2 regions of the Cupriavidus sp. F041 genome follow, and region 1 is predicted to be linked to the other one. Evidence: predicted binding sites of a transcription regulator. Region 1 holds the regulator's gene; the other holds the start of a gene.
What was found. Region 1 encodes sigma-54, which starts transcription at its own class of promoters, with help from an activator protein. Its sites were predicted from a motif close to TGGCANGNAANCTGCTTT; they were not measured.

Region 1 (5,202 bases):
TGCGGGTGCTTTCAGGAGCAAGCTTTCAGACAGCGGGGACAATTGCCCTGCTCGCCTGCGTAAAGATCGCCGAGGCCGGTCAGGGGTGCCATTGCGTCAGCAACTGGTGCACGTCATCGGGGGTGGGCAGGGTAGCCAGTCCTTCGCGCATCTCGCGGTCGGACAGCAGTTGGGCGATCTCCGAGAGAATCTCCAGATGCTGCTGGGTGGCCTGTTCGGGTACCAGCAGGAAGATCAGCAGCGCTACCGGCTTGCCGTCGGGAGATTCGAAGGGGATCGGCTCGGCCAGGCGCATGAAGGCAGCCAGTGGCTGCTTCAGTCCCTTGATGCGGCCATGCGGAATGGCAACCCCGGCGCCAAGACCAGTGGACCCCAGCGATTCGCGGGCGAACAGGTTGTCGGTCACGGTAGCGCGCGCCACGCCATGGTTGTTCTCGAAGAGGAGCCCGGCCTGTTCGAACACGCGCTTCTTGCTGGTGACGCTGACGTCGAGGTTGATGTTGCCGGGTGGCAGCAATTTAGCCAAACGATTCATGTGGAATGCGCAGGGTTTTCTAGTAAGCAGGCCCGGGGCCGGGAGGCGTCGCGCCGGGCAAAAAAGAAGAAAAAACCAAGGTCCGAAGTTTCACCGGGTGTCCCCCTGCCGGTGTCGGGCGTCTGGCCATTATAGAGCAGGCCCGCCCCCGCCTTGTGCATTGCAATACCCGATGCGCGGAAGCGGTGCCGCGTGCACGGAAAAATCGTTGAGGCTAAGAACTATGTATTGCACAGCATACACCGGTCCATATGCCTTGCGGAATCCCCCGCGTGGTCCCGGGCGAGCGCCAGGAACGAAAAAGCCGCGCTATGGGCGCGGCTTGATTCCGGTTTCAAGGGAGTGACACCGGCGGCCCGGTCTGTGGGCCACCAGGCACGGTCATTGCTGCATCTGCGATGCGGCCATCTGATACTTGACCGCTTCGCGGTCGTGGCTTTGCACGCGATCCTTATGGCGAATCACCTGCCGGTCGAGCTTGTCGACGAGCGCGTCGATAGCGGCATACAGGTCTTCATGATGCGCTTCGACAAAGATGTCCTTGCCCTTGAGATGTAGATTGATTTCCGCGTACTGCCGCCGGTCCTTTTCTTTTGTATTGTCGACAGAGAGCAGCACACTTACGCCAATGACTTGATCAAAATGCCTGACGATACGCTCCAGTTTCGTTTCCACGTACTCACGCAGCGGGGGCGTGATGTCCAAGTGGTGTCCACTGATCTTGAAGTTCATAGCGTTTCTCCTTCTGAAAGAGTTGCACCAGGCAGGCGATGCAACTCGGCTACAAAGTCTTACGGAGAGTAACTGCCGGAATCTTGAGCGCCTCGCGGTATTTGGCAACGGTACGCCGTGCCACTACGAAGCCTTGCTCGCCGAGCAATTCGGCAATCCGGCTGTCGGACAAGGGATTCCTGGCGTCTTCGGCTCCTATCAGTTGCTTGATCAACGCACGAATTGCCGTTGACGAGGCCGCGCCGCCGGTTTCTGTGGAAACGTGACTGCCGAAGAAATACTTCAGCTCGAAAGTCCCCATCGGCGTTGCCATGTATTTATTGGTAGTCACCCGAGAGATGGTGGACTCGTGTAAACCCAGTGTATCGGCAATCTCCCGCAAAACCAAGGGGCGCATCGCAATTTCACCGTGGGTGAAGAAGTTCTTTTGACGTTCGACAATTGCTTGTGCAACGCGCAATATCGTGTCGAACCTTTGCTGGATATTCTTGATCAACCAGCGTGCCTCCTGCAGTTTTTGCTGCAGTCCCGCGGCACCCGCATCGCCTTTTGCACCGCGCAATATCTGTGCGTACATGTCGTTGATACGTAGCCGCGGCATCACATCCGGATTGAGCTGCGCAATCCAGCCGCCATTCAGTTTTCGGACAAAAACATCGGGCACGACGAAGTCGGCTTCGGGACGGCTGTACGCATGGCCTGGATAAGGCGCCAGCGAGCGGATCAGTTCATGCGCCGACTTCAGTTCCGGCTCATCCACCTGCAACGCTTTTTTCAGGCGCGTGTAGTCGCGCACCGCGAGCAGTTCCAGGTGATTGGTGACAATGGTCAGCGCCAGGTCGCGCTGCGGATGCTTGAGGCGGCGCAATTGCAGCGCCAGGCATTCGGCCGCATTGCGTGCGCCGACACCAGGCGGATCGAAGCTTTGCAGCAGGGTAAGGACGGCCTGGATCTCGTCGACCTCGAATTCGAGTTCCTCCGGCAGTTCGCTGCAGATTTCCTCGAGCGAGGCGCTCAGGTAGCCGTCGTCGTCCAGCGACTCGACCAGGAAGATGGCCAGCCCCTTGTCGCGCAACGAAATTTTCAGCGGCGCGAGCTGTTCCATCAGATGTTCGCGCAGCGTGGGTTCGGCGTCGCGCAACTGCATCGGGGTCTTTTCGTCGTCGTCGCCTTGCGGGCGGCGGGCGAAGTCGTCGAGGCTCCAGTCGTTGCCGTAGTCCTCGTTGCTGTCGGAATAGCTGTCTTCGGCCTCGGGCGCGCCGTCGGGGCGGTTCTCGCTGGTGCCCTGGCCGTCGGCGGGCGCCGGCGCGGGAGCGCTCTGCATGTTGACCGAGCCGTCGGCCGCAACGCGCAACGGGCTGTCGAGCCAGTCGTTCTCGCGTTCGAGCAAAGGGTTCTCGGTCAGCGCCTGTTCCACTTCCTGCTGCAGTTCGAGCGTGGACAGTTGCAGCAGCCGGATCGACTGCTGGAGTTGCGGCGTAAGCGCGAGATGCTGCGAGAGGCGGAGCTGTAGCGACGGTTTCATGCGACCTATTTTATGCCCAACTTCCGTGCCGGTGGAACGGAAATTGCTATCGCTGATGACGCCGTGATCGTTGCAGGGTAAAAGGCGACACCGGGGCCACCTTGGGCACAAGGTCGCCGCAGCTGCCGCTTGCTGCCGTGCGCCGCGTTACATGCGGAAATTCTCGCCCAGGTAGACCTTGCGCACCGACTCGTTGGCGATGATGTCTTCAGGCCGGCCCGAGGCCAGCACAGCGCCTTCGCTGATGATGTAGGCGTGATCGCAGATGCCCAGCGTCTCGCGCACGTTGTGGTCGGTGATCAGCACGCCGATATTGCGCGCCTTGAGGAAGCTGACGATGCGCTGGATCTCGCCCACCGCGATCGGGTCGACGCCGGCGAAGGGCTCGTCGAGCAGGATGAAGCGGGGCGCCGAGGCCAGGGCGCGGGCGATTTCCACGCGGCGGCGTTCGCCGCCTGACAGTGAAAGCGCCGGATTGTCGCGCAGGTGGGCAATCTGGAGGTCATCGAGCAGCGTGTCCAGCCGGCGCTCGAGTTCGGCCTTGCCAAGTGGCTTGCCGTCCTGGATCTGCAATTCCAGCACCGCGCGGATGTTCTCCTGCACATTCAGCTTGCGGAACACCGAAGCTTCCTGCGGGAGGTAGGACAGGCCCATGCGTGCTCGTTCGTGAATGGCCAGGCCGCTGATGTGCTTGTCGTCGAGCACGATGTCGCCCTCGTCCAGCGCCACCAGTCCCACGATCATGTAGAAGGAGGTGGTCTTGCCCGCGCCGTTGGGCCCCAGCAGTCCGACCACCTCGCCGCTCTTTACGTCGAGGGACACATCCTTGACCACTGTGCGCGAGCCGTAGCGCTTTTTCAGGTGGCGCACGACCAGCGTGCTGCTGTCCTTCAGGGTGGCGGGCTGGGAGGGTGCGGTTTGGGTAACGGTCATGAAGGGTGAATCCGTGGATCGGGCGACGCGGCGGCGTCAGGGATTGACGGGGGCGGGCGCAGGCTTGAGCGGCAGCGGGGCGCCGGCGGCGCCGCTGGCGGGTTGCTCCTGGCGCGGCGACAACACGGCGCGCACGCGACCGGACGGGCTGCCCGCCGTCGCGTTCTCCGCGCCGCCGCTGGCGGTGTAGAACTCGTTGCGGCTGTCGTAGGTGATCACTGCGCCGCGGATCTCGTCGACCAGCTTGGCGCCGGCCAGCCGCGCCATGCGTGCGCGGCTGATCAGCTTGGACAACTCCTGCTTGCCGTCATACTCAATGCGGTCGCCCCAGCCGTCGATGTATTCGTCGACGTTGTCGCGTTTCTGGCGGATATAAGCCTGCTTGCCGCCCTTGGACGTAGCCACGGCGTACTGGTAGCCCTCGGGATCGGTGCGCACTTCGGCCGCGTCGGATTTCAGCACCATGGTGCCCTTGGTCAGCACCACGTTGCCAGTCAGCACATAAACCTGCTTGACGTCGTCATAGCTGGCGTTGTCGGCTTCCAGCACCAGCGGTTTCTCGCGGTCGGCTTTCTCCGCGCTGGCGGGCGCGGCCAGCGTGAGGCCGAGGACGGCTGCCAGCGTCAGCAAAGCGGCCGTGCTGCGGCGGCGACAGGACGATGTCGTCAGGAATGAATTCATGTTGGCGTGATGGCGGTTGGCGCGGACGGCTGTGGCCCGCGGGCGGCTTCGTTTCCTGGCGGCTGTTTCCGGGCAAAGCGGGCAGGGCTGCGCGGGCGGCACCCGCCTGGGTACCGTTTGCGCCCGCTCGCCTGGCCAGCACTGCTTCGCTTCATCTGGCAACAGCCTCTCGGGTCTTTGTTATCTGGGCTACTTCGCGGGACTCGCCGGCGGACCCGTAATAATGGTGCCGCGTACGTTACCCAGCAATTGTACTTCGCGGGTGACATTGTTGAAGATCAGCCCGTTTGCCGTCATCACCGACGGGCCGCGGGTCAGCTTGACGGCTTTATCGGTCTTCACGATGTCATCATTGATCAGCACCTGGAAGTACTCCGAGGCGGCTGTCATCCGGGGATCCTTGGCCGGGTCCGGCCCTTGGGCGCGCACGATAAAGGCATTGCCGAACAGGTCGATCACCGAGCCTTCCGCGTTCATCGTGCCGCGATCGGAGTGGCCCGTGACGGGCGGCCGGTCGATTTCGTATGCCCGCATGGCCGGACGCGTCACTTCGTAGGTCTGGTCATCCTCGAAGTGGATCATCTTGTCGCCGGTGAACCGCATCTTGGTGTTGCCGTCCTCGGCCAGTTCGGTGGCGGAGAAGCGGATCATGTAGTAATCGGGCTCATGCTTCTTGCCCACCGGCCCGGTGGCGGCTTCTTTCGGGGAATTGACCTGCACCAGCCAGAAAGTGCTGCCCGCCACTAGCGCCATCAACAGCAGCGGCAAGGCGCGCATTCCTAGCCGGCTCAGGGAG
Region 2 (5,202 bases), 930 kb from region 1:
GCGGTGGCGCCGGAGCATCGGGTGGTGGAGGCGCCGGCGCGCGTCTTCGATTCCCAAGAAGGCTTGCAGGCCGCGTTCGATGCCGGCGAGCTGGCTGGCGATGTGGTCGCGGTGGTGCGCTTCCAGGGGCCGAACGCCAACGGCATGCCCGAGCTGCACCGCCTGACGCCGGTGCTGGGCGCGCTGCAGGATGCGGGCCACAAGGTGGCGCTGGTGACCGACGGGCGCATGTCCGGCGCTTCGGGCAAGGTGCCGGCAGTCATTCATGTGGGTCCGGAGGCACTTGCTGGCGGCCCCTTGTCGCGAGTGCGCGATGGCGACCGCCTCCGCGTGGATGCCGTCGCCGGCACCCTGGAATGGCTCGGTGGCGCCGACGGCGACGCCAACTTCACGGCGCGCGCCTCGGCGGTACTGCCGGACGACGCTTTCGCCAGCTTCAGCGTCGGCCGCGGCCTGTTTGGCCTGTTCCGCCGCAATGCGCGGATAGCAGAAGAGGGCGGCAGCGCGCTGGACCTGTCCGAAGCCGACGCGCACGGCGCTGTCCAAACCGGCGCGGCCGTCGCACAATAGGCAGCGCGCCCCGATATTTGTGTCATTTGTGTCCCCGGCAGCCAACGGCTGGCGGGGACGACCCCGAGCCGGCCCATGCGGGTCCTATCATGGCTTCATGGCCGTATGCTTCCGGACACTGCCGGCGGCCGGCGCGGGGACTACCGACAAGGATGGGCAAACCATCCGAACACGATCGCTGGAGCAGACATGATCTACATCCTGATGGGCGTTTCCGGCAGCGGAAAGAGCACCGTCGGCCAGATGCTGGCCGAGACCCTGCATTGCGGCTTTCACGACGCCGACGATTTCCACAGCGCCGCCAACAAAGCGAAGATGCACAACGGCATCCCGCTGACTGATGAAGACCGCTGGCCCTGGCTGGCCGCCATGCGCGCGGCGATCGATGCGGCCCGCGCCGAAGGGCGCACCCATGTGTTTACCTGTTCCGCGTTGCGCCAGACCTATCGCGACCGGTTGACGCCGCCCGACGGCGGCGTGACCTTTGTCTATATGAAGGGCGACGCCGCTGTGATCGGCGGCCGCCTGGCCGAGCGCAGCGAGCACTTCTTCAATCCGGCGCTGTTGCAGAGCCAGTTCGAAACGCTGGAGGAGCCGCGCGACGCGCTGGTACTCGATATCCGCCAGACCCCTGAAGCCCTGGTGCGGTACATCCTGGCCGAAGTGCCGGCATGCAAAGGCGCGGCCGTGGCGCGTTAGCGCGGCGCGGTTGCCCCCCGCCCGGACCGTTCCCGGGTGCCGTCTTTGTGTGCGTTGAGGAGGGCTGGCAGACATCTTGCTTAATCCATGTTTGATGGCGCGAATGCCCGCCGCTTGCGGCTTTCGTGGCCATAGGTATCCTATAGGTACAGCACTTCGAAGCATGACGAGACGGTCCGCGGCTGCGCCGCCGGGCCGCGGGTGGTGACCTCGAGGTGCTGTGCCGGGAACAAGAAGCCAATCAAAACGGGATTGCCGGCAGTTTGGGCGGCGCCCAAATCATGGGGGAACGGCCATCATGGCGGCGCGGTTTTTCGACGAGATGCTCGATTGGCAAGATGGCGTGGCGGCATCGATCCACGCGGGAGAGTCCCTGCCGGCAGGCGCCGTGCGGGGGCATTACAAGCAGTTTGCGGACTGGCTGGCGCGACAGTCCGAAGGCACCATGGGCAATAAGCGCGCGGAGGCGGACCTGATCTTCCGGCGTGTGGGCATCACCTTCGCCGTGTATGGCGAAAAGGATGAGTCCAACAGCGGCACCGAGCGCACCATCCCGTTCGACGTGATTCCCCGGATCTTTCCCGCCAGCGAGTGGGCCACGCTGGAGCGCGGGCTGCGCCAGCGGGTCTCCGCGCTGAATCGCTTCATCCACGATATCTATCACGGCCAGGACATCATCCGCGCCGGTGTGATTCCCCCGGACCAGATCTACAACAACGCGCAGTACCGGCCCGAAATGCTCGGCATCGACGTGCCGCGCGATATCTATGCCCACGTTGCGGGCATCGACGTGGTGCGCGCGGGCGAGGGCGAGTTCTACGTGCTGGAAGACAACCTGCGCGTGCCCTCCGGCGTCTCCTACATGCTGGAGAACCGCAAGATGATGATGCGGTTGTTCCCCGACCTGTTCGCGCGCAATCGCGTGGCGCCGGTGGCCCACTATCCGGACCTGTTGCTCGACATGTTGCGCGGGGTCTCGCCGCAGAACATCGCAGATCCCACCGTGGTGGTACTGACGCCCGGCATGTACAACTCCGCCTACTTCGAGCACGCCTTCCTGGCCCAGCAGATGGGCGTGGAGCTGGTCGAGGGCAGCGACCTGTTCGTGCAGGACGATCATCTCTACATGCGTACCACGCAGGGCCCGCAGCGCATCGACGTGATCTACCGCCGGGTCGACGACGACTTCCTCGACCCGCTGGTGTTCCGGCACGATTCCACGCTGGGCGCGGCGGGGCTGCTGTCGGTCTATCGCGCCGGCAACGTCACCATCTGCAATGCGATCGGCACCGGCGTGGCCGACGACAAATCGATCTATCCCTATGTGCCGGACATGATCCGCTTCTACCTCGGCGAGGAAGCGATCCTGAACAATGTCCCGACCTATATGTGCCGCCGTCCCGACGACCTGCAGTACGTGCTCGATCACATGGAAGAACTGGTGGTGAAGGAAACCCACGGCGCCGGCGGCTACGGCATGCTGGTGGGCCCGGCAGCCACCCGCGCCGAGATCGATACCTTCCGCGAGGTCGTGCGTGCGCGCCCTGAGCAGTACATCGCGCAACCCACGCTGGCGCTGTCAACCTGCCCGACTTACGTCGAGTCCGGCATCGCGCCGCGCCACATCGACCTGCGCCCATTCGTGCTGTCGGGCAAGGACGTGCGCATGGTGCCCGGCGGATTGACGCGCGTGGCGCTGCGGGAAGGCTCGCTGGTGGTCAATTCCTCGCAGGGCGGGGGCACCAAGGACACCTGGGTGCTGGAGCGCTGAAGCGCGGCGCTCGCAAGGATTGTTTGAGATTCCCGCGCCGGCCGCCTCGATGCCGGCGGCGCGCGGGCGAACAGCGCAGTACGAGGGGACTGACATGCTTAGCCGCACTGCCGACCATCTGTTCTGGATGGCGCGCTACACCGAACGCGCGGAGAACACCGCGCGCATGCTCGATGTGAATTACCAGACGTCGCTGTTGCCGCAATCCGCCGAGGTGGCGGAGCAGGGCTGGTGGGCCATGCTCGATATTTCCGAGCTGACCACGGTGTTTGACGAGAAGTACGGCCTGCTGACGCGCGACGATGTGATCGACTTCATGGTGCGGGACATGACCAATGTCTCGTCGATCATGAGCTGCCTGCGCGCGGCGCGCGAGAATGCGCGCGCGGTGCGCGGCTCGCTGACCACCGAGGTGTGGGAGACCATCAACACCACCTGGCTCGACGTGCAGCGCATGATCGCTGACGGCATCCTGTCCGACGATCCCGCGCAGTTCTTCGAGTGGGTCAAGTTCCGCTCTCACCTGGCCCGTGGCGTGCAGTTCGGCACCATGCTCAAGGACGATGCTTTCCACTTCATGCGGCTGGGTACGTTCCTGGAGCGCGCCGACAATACCGCGCGGATCCTCGATGTGAAATTCAAGGCCGGCACGCTGGACGACAGCGATCCCAATCGCGACGCCAATGATTTCTATCACTGGGCGGCAGTGCTGCGCTCGGTGTCCGGCTTCGAGGTCTACCGCAAGATCTACCGCACTGTGATCACGCCCGAGCGCGTGGCTGAGCTGCTGATCCTGCGGCCGGACATGCCGCGTTCGCTGGTGTCGAGCATGGACGAGGTGGTGGCGATCCTGTCGCTGGTCGGGAACCAGCATTCTTCGGAGACCGAGCGGCAGGCTGGTAAACTCCACGCTGATTTGAAATACACGCGCATCGACGACATCTTCGCCGTCGGGCTGCATGCTTACCTGACCAGTTTCCTGGAGCGCATCGGCGACCTCGGTAACGGCATCAGCCGGGATTTTCTCGTGCCGCTGCTGGCTGCCTGAGCCACTTCACGTGGGAGGTTGTGCCGGCCTCGCCATATCGTGAAATACAAGATTCATCACAAGACGGTTTACCGTTACGCCGAGCCGGTCCGGCGCAGCGTGCACGAACTGCGGCTCGCGCCGCGTTCGGGCCCGTTGCAGGCCGTGCAAGGCTGGCAGCTATCGGTGCCGGGCAACCTGTCCGAGGCCCGCGACGGCTTTGGCAATATCGTTCACAGCTTTACCGTGGCGGGCCCTGCGCATACGCTGGTGATCGAGGCAGGCGGCGTGGTGGAAGTGACGCCGCCTGCCGACGGAGAAGTGCCGCTTTTCTGCGATGCGCCGCCGGCGGGCGAGGCGCGTGTCTCGCCGCTTTACTACCTGGGCAGCACGCCGCTGACCGCCGCGCATCCGGAAATGGTACGTTTTGCCTCACCCTACCTGGCGGCGGGGCACGAGGTGCCGGCCCTGCTGGCTCTGGCCGGTGGCATAGCCGAGCGGGTGCGGTACAAGGCAGACAGCACGGATGTGGGCACGTCAGCCAGCGAGGCCTTCGGGCTGGGCAGCGGGGTTTGCCAGGATCAGGCGCAAGTGATGGTGGCATGTTGCCGCGCCCTCGCTATTCCGGCGCGCTACGTCAGCGGCTATTTCTACGACCCGGCGGCCTCCGAGCTGGCCAGCCATGCCTGGGCCGATGTCTGTGTGGACGCGGACAGGGAGCTGTGGTGCAGTATCGACGTGACGCACGCTTGCCTGAGCGACACGCGTCATGTCCGGCTTGCGGTCGGGCGTGATTACCGCATGGCCGCGCCGGTGCGAGGCATTCGCGAGGGAGGCAGCGGCGAGCAGCTGGCGGTTGAGATTGCCATTGCACCGCTGGCGTGAGCGAGGTGGTGCGAAGCGCACCAGGAATGGGCGTGATACGGTGTTCCAGCCGCGCAGGGGCGGCACTAGAATGCGGCCTGGCTCCGGGCGGTGCGCCGGGCGCGGCCATGCACCATAACAAGACGAGATCATGACGTACTGTGTAGCCATGCGGCTGGATGCCGGTCTGGTGTTCCTCTCCGATTCCCGCACCAATGCCGGGGTCGACGCCATTTCGACCGCGCGCAAGATGACTGTGTTCGAGGAGCCG

Region 2: a site for sigma-54 is predicted at 1,335-1,352, ahead of ACZY0R_RS21880 (circularly permuted type 2 ATP-grasp protein). Genes of this name have one in related genera too.

The regions. Positions count from the first base shown of each region.
Region 1 is NZ_JBVASY010000002.1:106,389-111,590, forward strand. Features, by position in the region: gene hprK (HPr(Ser) kinase/phosphatase) at 1-1, opposite strand, end outside; gene ptsN (PTS IIA-like nitrogen regulatory protein PtsN) at 80-535, opposite strand; gene hpf (ribosome hibernation-promoting factor, HPF/YfiA family) at 917-1,267, opposite strand; gene ACZY0R_RS17520 (RNA polymerase factor sigma-54) at 1,317-2,792, opposite strand; gene lptB (LPS export ABC transporter ATP-binding protein) at 2,940-3,725, opposite strand; gene lptA (lipopolysaccharide transport periplasmic protein LptA) at 3,762-4,406, opposite strand; gene lptC (LPS export ABC transporter periplasmic protein LptC) at 4,596-5,202, opposite strand, start outside.
Region 2 is NZ_JBVASY010000002.1:1,034,656-1,039,857, forward strand. Features, by position in the region: gene edd (phosphogluconate dehydratase) at 1-570, shown strand, start outside; gene ACZY0R_RS21875 (gluconokinase) at 760-1,269, shown strand; gene ACZY0R_RS21880 (circularly permuted type 2 ATP-grasp protein) at 1,568-3,040, shown strand; gene ACZY0R_RS21885 (alpha-E domain-containing protein) at 3,135-4,088, shown strand; gene ACZY0R_RS21890 (transglutaminase family protein) at 4,128-4,952, shown strand; gene ACZY0R_RS21895 (proteasome-type protease) at 5,083-5,202, shown strand, end outside.